DNA from 3 places in the Telluria sp. ZB2R32 genome. Region 3 is predicted to be linked to each of the others. Evidence: predicted binding sites of a transcription regulator. Region 3 holds the regulator's gene; each other region holds the start of a gene.
The links. Region 3 encodes sigma-54, which starts transcription at its own class of promoters, with help from an activator protein. Its sites were predicted from a motif close to TGGCANGNAANCTGCTTT; they were not measured.
Positions count from the first base shown of each region.

Region 1: a site for sigma-54 is predicted at 1,373-1,390, ahead of pepA (flocculation-associated PEP-CTERM protein PepA). Genes of this name have one in related genera too.
Region 2: a site for sigma-54 is predicted at 1,874-1,891, ahead of AC56LG_RS08675 (PEP-CTERM sorting domain-containing protein). Genes of this name have one in related genera too.

Region 1 is NZ_JCASIG010000004.1:494,844-498,116, forward strand. It holds gene AC56LG_RS14660 (S1 family peptidase) at 1-326, shown strand, start outside; gene AC56LG_RS14665 (XrtA/PEP-CTERM system exopolysaccharide export protein) at 472-1,104, shown strand; gene pepA (flocculation-associated PEP-CTERM protein PepA) at 1,438-2,295, shown strand; gene AC56LG_RS14675 (nitroreductase family protein) at 2,516-3,273, opposite strand, start outside.
Region 2 is NZ_JCASIG010000002.1:823,538-826,810, forward strand. It holds gene AC56LG_RS08665 (glutamine synthetase family protein) at 1-649, opposite strand, end outside; gene AC56LG_RS08670 (gamma-glutamyl-gamma-aminobutyrate hydrolase family protein) at 798-1,556, opposite strand; gene AC56LG_RS08675 (PEP-CTERM sorting domain-containing protein) at 1,928-2,632, shown strand; gene AC56LG_RS08680 (heavy metal sensor histidine kinase) at 2,638-3,273, opposite strand, start outside.
Region 3 is NZ_JCASIG010000007.1:205,257-208,529, forward strand. It holds gene AC56LG_RS20335 (enoyl-CoA hydratase/isomerase family protein) at 1-704, opposite strand, end outside; gene hpf (ribosome hibernation-promoting factor, HPF/YfiA family) at 817-1,173, opposite strand; gene AC56LG_RS20345 (RNA polymerase factor sigma-54) at 1,236-2,705, opposite strand; gene lptB (LPS export ABC transporter ATP-binding protein) at 2,732-3,273, opposite strand, start outside.

The sequences.
Region 1 (3,273 bases), on a different contig from region 3:
TGGTGCTGGGGTTGAATCACGTCACCCACCGCGCCATGCTGTCGGCGATCACGCCGATCGTGATGCCCTCGCTCAGTTCGCGCCGCCTCGACGCGCGCGCGATCACCCAGCTGCAGCGTGACCCGCTTAAAATTTTCCAGCTCGACGGCACGGCTTATCCCGGCAACAGCGGCAGTCCGGTCTACGACCCCGACAGCGGCACCGTGCTCGGCATTATTAATATGGTGTTCGTCAAGGGACTGAAGGAAACGGCGATCACTAGCCCGAGCGGGATCACCTACGCGATTCCGGCGCGCTACGCACAAGAACTGTTGCAGCAAAAGTGAAAAGAAAGTATTTCAATCGTGCATAGCTTTCACGGAGGCATGATTGAGATACAATATGCCGGTTTTGATGGCTAAATAACAATTTTTGATTTGCTAGAACAACAGCCTGGCCTTGCCTGTCGCTGCTGTCGTGAAGGGGAATGACGTGAGCAAGATCTCGACGAATCTGACGAAACTGGCCCTGGCAAGCGCCTGCGCCCTGGCCTTGTCCGGCTGTGCACTGTGGAACAAGCCGCCGGCACCGTCGGCAGCCGCACTGGCCGGCGCCGCGCCCGCCGATTACCTGATCGGCCCTGGCGACGCCGTCAACATCATCGTCTGGCGCAATCCGGAAGTGTCGATGTCGGTCCCGGTCCGTCCGGACGGCAAGATCACGACCCCGCTGGTCGAAGACTTGCCGGCCGCCGGCAAAACCTCGACCGAACTGGCGCGCGACATCGAGAAGGCACTGGCCAAGTTCATCCAGCAGCCGGTCGTCACCGTCGTCGTCACCGGTTTCGTCGGCAACTACGGCGAGCAGATCCGCGTGATCGGACAGGCCGCCCGCCCGCAAGCCTTGGCTTACCGCCGCGACATGTCGCTGATGGATGTCCTGATTGCCGTCGGCGGCGTGACCGAGTTCGCTTCGGGTAACCGCGCCAGCATCATCCGCACCATCGAGGGCAAGCAGCATAAACTGAACGTGCGCCTCGACGACCTGATCAAGGATGGTGACATCTCGGCCAACATGCCGATGCGCCCGGGCGACATCCTGGTGATCCCGGAAAGTTTTTTCTGACCTGACTCCGGGTTTTAGAACGACAACGGCGCCTGCGGGCGCCGTTGTCGTTTGTGGGTGCGAGTATGTGTCCAGCATCATACAACCGATCCTGCAACCCATTTTGTCATCAAGAAATGTTAAATAAATAGAAGAAACATGTCTAAAAAGCATTAAAATTCCAACAAGAATTTTTTGTGAAGTTATGCTGTCGGGATTATTTACACATGACTTAACGAAGGTCTATTGTAGAGATACAAGTCTTTGATTTAAAACAAAATATATCGCCTGGCACGGCGCTTGCTAATAGGAGGATGTGTTTGCCCAACATTCAACTAAGCGAGGAACTGAATTATGAAATTTCTGAAGAAACTGGCCTGTGCCGCTGCTGTCGCAATGTCCGTCGCCGGTGGCGCCAATGCTGCTACCGTGCTGAACGACTGGCACTTCAACCCAACTGGCGGCGGCTTTGCTGGTTCTCAGCAAATCAACGAATACCTGGACGTGAACGGCAATGCCTTCATCCAGATCACGCCAAACGGCGGCAACAGCTTCACGTTCAACGAGCACGCCGTGTTCAACATCGGCCAGGCTGACAGCAACGGTCAGTTCTTCCCGATCAACTATGCTGGCGGCAACATCACCGCAATCTTCGAAGCCACCGGTAGCGGTAACTTCAGCGGCAACTTCACCTTCAGCAGCGGCACCATCCGCATGTTCCAGAACCCAACCGGCGGCCAGTACGCAAGCACCACCGGCATCTACGGCGCCAACCTGGGCAACGAAATCGCTGTCTTCAACGTGATGGCCGGTGGCGGCGGCACGGTCGATGCAAGCGGCTCGCCAGTCAACAACGGTCAAGTCACCGTGCTGGCGCGCGCGCAGCAAGGTTCGCTGGACGCAGGCTACTTCTTCCGTGAAAACGGCGACGACCTGTCGATGGAATCGATCATGGCCTTCGCATTCACCAACGCCAACACCATCGCCGATCCAACCGCTACCCTGGTGAGCGAAGTTGCTTGCGAATTCGCTGGTTTCACCGGCAACGGTTGCAACGGCAATGCCTACGCCAACACCCCGACCAACTTCTTCGTTGGCAACAACGGTCAGTTCAAGCTGGCTGAAGTGCCAGAGCCAGGCTCGCTGGCCCTGTTCGGTATCGCCATGCTGGGCGCCGGCGTCGTCAGCCGCAAGCGCGCAAAGAAGGCTTAATTGCCCTCTGAGCCGTACCTGATGTAGGAAAAGAGCGGGCTGGCCCGCTCTTTTTCATGAAGTGGCAAATTGTTGTAAATAAATAAAGACGCGAGTTGCTGGGCAAGCGCTGGCGATCAAAAAAACAAGATTTACCAGGTTAGGGAAATGAAAGCAAAGAGCGGCGCTGACTCATCGAAGTCAGCGCCGCTTTTTTATTGCGCCGGGACGGGCGCGACGGTCAGGATTTCATCAGCTCGGCCAACGGGCGTCGTACCGAGCGCGCCGCGGGGGCCGGGCCGTAACCGAGGCGGCCCATGTAGACCGGGAACAGGCTGTCGTCGAAGATCAGCGCCTCGGTTTCGCGCTGCAGCGCGCGCGCCGCGCCTTCGAGCTTCGGCTGCGTCGTAAAGCGCGTGCCTTCGCGCGCATATTTCGAGAAAATCAGCGGCGTCATTTCCGGCTGCATGTACAGGCCGAGCGTCGTCATCGTCAGCCAGAAACGCTGAAGTGCGCGCCCGGCGGCCACGTAATCGTCGATCGATTGCGGCGCCGCATGGGCTTTCAGTACGAAGTGGGCGGCGCACGCCATCCCCGGCGCTAGGTCCATCTGCAGGCGCGGCGCCCAGGTGCCCATCAGGGTGTTGACGGTGGACATGCGGCGCCAGCTGACCATCGCCCATTTCATCAGGTGCAGAGTCATGGCGTCGACGCCGAGCGCGCCGGCCGGAACCTTGTCCGGGCTGTGGGTGCGATTCTTCCAGTCGATGATGCTGCGGTGGGTCTCGAACGCTTCCGGCATCGTCAGGCGCAGCCGGGCATTGTTGAACATCAGCCTGGCCGCCTGCCATTTCTGCGCACGGCTCTCGAGCCAGGTGAGCGAATAACCGGGCGCGACGGTGGCGGCGAGGATGCGCTTGTGTTCGGCGCTAAGCGGGGTGGTGCGCATCGGCCGGCGCTGCACGGTGCGCTTGTCGATCATGTCGATGAGCGGGCTGC
Region 2 (3,273 bases), on a different contig from region 3:
CCATCTGGCCAGCGCCGATCTCGTGGATCAGGGTGTCGACGTCGAGGTTCATCAGGTCGCAGTAATCGTAGATGTCCTCGAACAGCGGATCGAATTCGTTGACGGCGTCGATGCTGTAGACCTGGCGGCTGGTTTCGGCGCGGCCGCTGCGGCCGATCGGGGCGGCCAGCGGCAGGTCGGGGTCGATGTTCTTCGCGGTCAGATAAAACTCGAGTTCGGGCGCGACCAGCGGCTTCCAGCCCTTCTCGTCATAGAGTTTCAGTACCCGGCGCAGCACCGAGCGCGGCGCGAAATCGACCAGCGTGCCGTCAGCAAAATAACAGTCGTGGATCACTTGCGCAGTGGGATCGACCGCCCACGGCACCATGGTGATGGTGGTCGGGTCGGCCTTCAGGATCATGTCGCGGTCGGTGGCCGAAATGGCGCGGTCGTAGGCTTCATCGTCAGTCGGCGAATTGCCGGTGACGGTCATGCCGAGTACGGCTTCGGGCAGGCGCATGCCGCGCTCTTCGGTAAATTTTACTCGCGGCAGGATCTTGCCGCGGGCAACGCCGGTCAGGTCGGGGACCAGGCATTCGATTTCGGTGACGCGCTTGGCATTGAGCCACTCGTCCATGTCGGTGTAGGAAAAATTCTCGCGGATTGCCATCATTGCCTCGTGGTGTGTTCAGGGTCGCAAGGACGCAACGCGCGTCCTGCACGTGGGGAGAGAGCGAGGCAGAGCTAAGGGACGGCGCTGGCCGGAACGCAGGCACCTGGGTAGGCCACCGAGCGGGCCACTGAGCGGGTCCGGATCGTCATGGCCGCCCCTGTTTTTTGGCGCGGTAGTCGCGGCAAGCCTGGCCAAAGGCGCCGAACATCTTCATGGAATACGGATTGTGGGTGATGCGCCATTCGGGATGCCATTGCACCGCCAGCGTAAAACCGGGTGCTGCGCCGACCGAGAACGCTTCCACCAGGCCATCTTCGGCTGTGGCTTCGACGACCAGTCCCGGCGCCAGTTCGTTGACGCCCTGCCCGTGCAGCGAATTGACGGGAATCTCGTCAGCGCCAACAATCGCGTGCAGCATGCCGCCTTCGACCAGCCGGACCTTATGGGCATCGCCGTATTGCTCGTCCATGCCGAGTTCGGGGTTTTCGCGGTGGTCGAATTTCCCTTCCACCATCTGCACCGCCTGGTGCAGCGAGCCGCCCAGGGCCACGTTCATCTCCTGGAAACCGCGGCAGATCGCAATGATCGGGATGCCCCGTCCCACGGCCGCACGGATCAGCGGCAGGGTCGTTTCGTCGCGCGCCGGGTCTTGCGGCAGCGATGGATCGAGCACCTCTTCCGAGTAATAGCTGGGGTGCACGTTCGAGGCGGAACCGGTGAGCATGATCCCGTCGCACAGCTGCAGCATCGTCTCCAGGTCGAGGTCCTTGCCCAGCGAAGGCAGGATCATGGGAGCGCAGTCGGCGCCAAGGACGATGGCGTCGACATACTTGTGCTGGGCCGCGTGGTACGGATGTTCGCCGAAATCACGCGTGCAAGCTGGAACGATAACGATGGGGCGCATGGTGTCTACCTTGTTCGTGAGCGCACTGAGACCATCATACGAGCAATCTGGTCGGAGCGCGAGAGGCCATTAATCCAGATCAAACACGGTGCCGATGCCGCGCATGCGGTGTGCCGATCTGCTAATAAATCTGCGGTTTCATAACAAAAGCATAACGTCAACCTAAAAACAGTGCCAACACGATCCGCTGACCACGCCTCGAATCCCTTATTCAAGGCGAATGCTTCTCAAAAATTCTGTCGAAAATTCTTACATTTCGCATTTTGATCTTCCTCACGGAAACACTAAGTGATTGAAAGAAATAACTATTTCTTTTGTGGCACAACAATTGCTTATAGCTCATCAACAAAATCCTTCATAGAGAGATCACCATGCGCCTGCTGAACAAAATCGTTGCCGCCACCGTCCTCGCCTTCGGCGTCACCTCGGCCGCCCACGCGACCTATACCAACAGCCACTACAACAGCCACTACATCACGACCAGCGATCCATACGCGTTCACGCTGAACGTCGACAAGAAGCCAGACACGACGATCAAGACGGCCAATCTCTCGCTGTACTTTGCGGACATCTTCGATTTGTTTGGCAAGACCTACGAAACGGTGACGGTCAAACTCGACAACACGATCGCGGGTACCGTCAGCAACGTCAACTGGTTCGGCGATTATTACGATTTCAACGTGCCGCCTTCGATGCTTAATGACGGCAAGTTGAACGTATCGATCAGCCTGGGCTGCAACCTGGTGAAACACGGTGTCTGCAAATCCGAGCAGGACGTCTGGCTCAAGGACGTGCTGCTGTCGATCAACCGCGTGCCGACCGTGCCGGTCACGCCGCCGGTTGTAACGCCACCGGTTGTGACGCCGCCTGTCGTGACGCCGCCTGTCGTGACGCCGCCTGTGACGCCGACCGAGCCAACCGACCCGGTGCCGCCGATCGTGACCTTCCCTGAGCCGCCAACCACGATCGACCCGACCCCGCCGACCACCCCGGCCGAAGTGCCGGAACCAGCCACCCTGCTGACCCTGGCCGCTGGCCTGATGGGCCTGGCCGCCGCGCGCCGCCGCCGCGCCTGATCCTTCTACTCCACTGGAAACACGAGCACGAAGGTGCTCGTGTCCGGACCCGGCCGCACCTCCGCGCGGCCGCCATGCAAGTGCATGATGGCGCTGACGATCGCCAGCCCCAGGCCGGTCGACCCGGCGCCCGCACTGCGCGCCGCGTCGGCGCGGTAGAAGCGATCGAACAGATAGGGCAGGTCGCGCGCATCGATCGGCTTGCCCCTGTTGGTCACCGTCAGCTCGGTCTCCTGGCCGGCTGCGCTTGCGCTCACGGTAGCGGCCAGCGTGATCACGCTGCCCGGCTGCGCATGGCGGATCGCGTTCGACAGCAGATTAGCCAGTGCCCGCCGCAGCAACTGGGCATCGGCCAGCACGGTTCCGCTGGCGGCGTCATCGATGGTCACGCCGCGCTCCTCGGCCATGCCCTCGAAAAATGCGCGCATGCGCGCAAACTCCTCTCCGATCGCCAATGGCTGGCGCACCGTGGCCACGTCTTCCTGGCGGGCACGCGCAAGAAACAGCATGCTGTCGACCATGCGCGACAGGCGTTCGAACTCTTCCACGTTTGAAGCGAGCAATTCCTCGTACTCGTCCGGGCTGCGCCGCTGCGCCAGCGCCACCTGGGTCTGGCCCAGCAGGTTGTTGACCGGGGTACG
Region 3 (3,273 bases):
CGCTGCGCTTTCAATACGCTCTCCCCGACCTCGCTGGTAAAGCCCGCAGCAAAGGCACGGATCGCCTCGGCCAGCTGCGCCCCCGGCGTCGTCTCGATCAGCGCATGCAATTCACCCAGTTGCGCGCCCGGCACGAACACGTCGGCCAGGCCGACGTACAGCGCATCGGCCGCGCCGATCGTCAACCCCGTCAGGCCCAGATAATTGCCGAGCTGCCCAGGCGCGTGCGACAGGAAATGGCTGCCGCCGACGTCCGGGAACAGGCCGATGTTCACTTCCGGCATGGCCATCTTGGTGCGCTCGGTCACGATGCGCAGGCCGGTCTCCGGACCGCCCTGGGCGATCCCCATGCCGCCGCCCATCACCACGCCGTCCATGATGGACACGTAGGGTTTCGGATAAAAATGGATCAGGTGATTGAGTGCGTATTCTTCGGTAAAAAAGTCTTCCAGCAGCGCGCTGTTGGCGGTCGGGATGGCGTGGCCGGCCTCGTAAAAGAAGCGGATGTCGCCGCCGGCGCACAGGGCTTTTTCGCTGCTGCTGGCAAGTACCACGGCGGATACGGCCGCGTCGTCGCGCCAGGCCAGCAGGATGTCGGCCAGGCGCCGCACCATGGCCAGCGACAGGGAGTTCAGGGCTTTGGGACGGTCGAGCGTGATGATGCCGGTGCCGTTGGCAACGCGGGTCAGGACATGGTCGGTCATGGTCAGCAGGATGATGGGAGAGACATGCATTTTACCCAAGACACGGCAACGCTCCCACATATTGAAAAGGGCGCCGTGCGGCGCCCTCGTTCAGACGGTGCTCGGTGCGCGATCAGATCGCAGCAGCGGCCTCTCCGCCTTCAGGACGGCGCTTGAGCGCCTCGTGACTATGATTCTGCAGCATCGATTTGTACTTCATCACCTGGCGGTCGAGCCTATCCATCAACAGGTCGATCGCGGCATACAGGTCTTGCGCCACACTTTCCACGTGCACCGTCTTGCCCGACAGGCGCAGGTTGATCTCGGCTTTTTGCCTTTTGTCTTTTTCGGTGAGATTGTCGATCGCGAGGATGACATGGGAATCGATCACTTGATCGAAATGGCGGGTGATGCGTTCGAGCTTGTTCTGTACGTATTCACGGATGGCGGGGGTGACATCGAGGTGGTGGCCACTGATGGTGAGATTCATACACACTCCTTTGATAAATGCGCGGCACCGCCTGGCGCTTGGGACGCACGTGGGGGCCGCTGTTACAAGGATTTGCGGAGACTGACGGGAGGTATCTTGAGCGCCTCGCGGTATTTTGCAACCGTGCGGCGCGCAATGACCATGCCTTGTTCACCGAGCATTTCCGCGATCTTGCTATCGGATAATGGGTTCTTTGGGTCCTCTGCTCCTGTCAGCTGCGCAATGAGCGCCCGTATCGCCGTCGACGATGCTTCGCCCCCCGCTTCGGTGGCGACATGGCTTCCGAAGAAATACTTCAGCTCAAACATGCCGTGCGGGGTCAGCATGAATTTCTGAGTTGTTACACGAGAAATGGTGCTCTCGTGCAGACCCAGTGTATCAGCAATCTCGCGAAGCACAAGGGGACGCATGGCAACCGCGCCATGGCTGAAAAAGTTCTTCTGGCGCTCCACAATTGCCTGCGAAACACGCAGGATCGTATCGAAGCGCTGGCGCATGTTCTTGATGAGCCACTTCGCTTCCTGCAGCTGCGCGCTCATCTGCCCCTCGCCCTTGCCGCCCTTGAGCAGGTTGGCATAGACGTTATTCACGCGCAGGCGCGGCATCACGTCGTTGTTCAGCGCGACGCTCCAGCCGGTCGGCGTCTTGCGGACAATAACGTCCGGAACGACGTAATCCGAAGCGCTCGACGCAAACGCCGCGCCGGGGTGCGGATTGCACTGGCGGATCACGGCTTGCGCTTCGCGCAAGTCTTCGTCGTCGCAGTCGAGCGCCTTTTTCAGCTTGTTGAATTCGCGCTGCGCGAACCAGGTCAAGTAGCCCTCGACGATCTTCAGCGCCATGCGCCGCGTTACCAGCGGCACGCCCGGCATGCTGCGGATCTGCAGCGCCAGGCATTCGGCCGCGCTGCGCGCACCGACGCCGACCGGATCGAGGCTTTGCACCAGTGCCAGCGCGCAGCGCAGTTCCTCGATCTCGACCTCGAGTTCTTCGGGTAATCTCGCGTGGATTTCGTCGAGCTGTTCTTCGAGGTAGCCGTTGTCGTCGATGGCGTCGATCACCAGTTCGGCCAGGGCGCGGTCGCGCGCCGTCACGCCGGTCACGCGGATCTGTTCCGTCAGGTGCTCGCGCAGGGTGATGCCGATGGCGCCCAGTTGCGGACGGCCGTCGTCGTCGTTCTCGCTGTTGGACGTGCGCGTGCCCTCTCCCCAGTCGGCATCGGGCTCGCCGCGTTCGACGTCGCCGCCTTCGCCGCCATCGGCCGCGTCCGATGGGGCGGGCGCGTCTTCACCGTTCGGCGCCGGCGCCTCGGGCGCCTGCGCCGGAGCGTCGTTGATGGCGCCGTCGGCCAGCAGGCGCACCGAGTGGTCGAGCGGATCGTCGAGCCGTTCGAGCAAGGGATTGTCGGACAGGATCTGCTCGATTTCCTGGTGCAGTTCGAGCGTGGACAGCTGCAGCAGGCGGATCGACTGCTGCAGCTGCGGCGTGAGCGCCAGGTGCTGCGAGGTCCGGAGTTGCAGGGATTGTTTCATGGCGCTGTGTGTTCGCTGTGCTGTTCTTACATGCGGAAGTGTTCGCCCAGGTAGACGCGCCGTACCGACTCGTCGGCGATGATGTCGTCGGGGCGTCCCGACGCCAGCACGGCGCCCTGGTTGATGATGTAGGCGCGGTCGCAGATGCCGAGCGTCTCGCGCACGTTGTGGTCGGTGATCAGGACGCCGATGCCGCGCTCCTTCAGGAAGCGCACGATGCGCTGGATCTCGATCACCGCGATCGGGTCGACGCCGGCAAACGGTTCGTCGAGCAGCACGAAGCGCGGATTGGTCGCCAGGGCGCGCGCGATCTCGACGCGCCGCCGTTCGCCGCCCGACAGCGACAGCGCCGGGTTTTCGCGCAGCTTCTCGATCTGCAGTTCGGCCAGCAGGGAATCCAGGCGGTCGTTGATCGCAGCTTTGGTGAGCGACTTGCCGTTCTCGTCGTGCTGCAGTTCGAGCACGGCGCGGATATTGTCTTCCACCGTCAGCTTGCGAAATACCGAGGCTTCCTGCGGCAGGTACGACAGGCCCATCACCGCGCGGCGGTGAATCGGCAGGCTCGAAA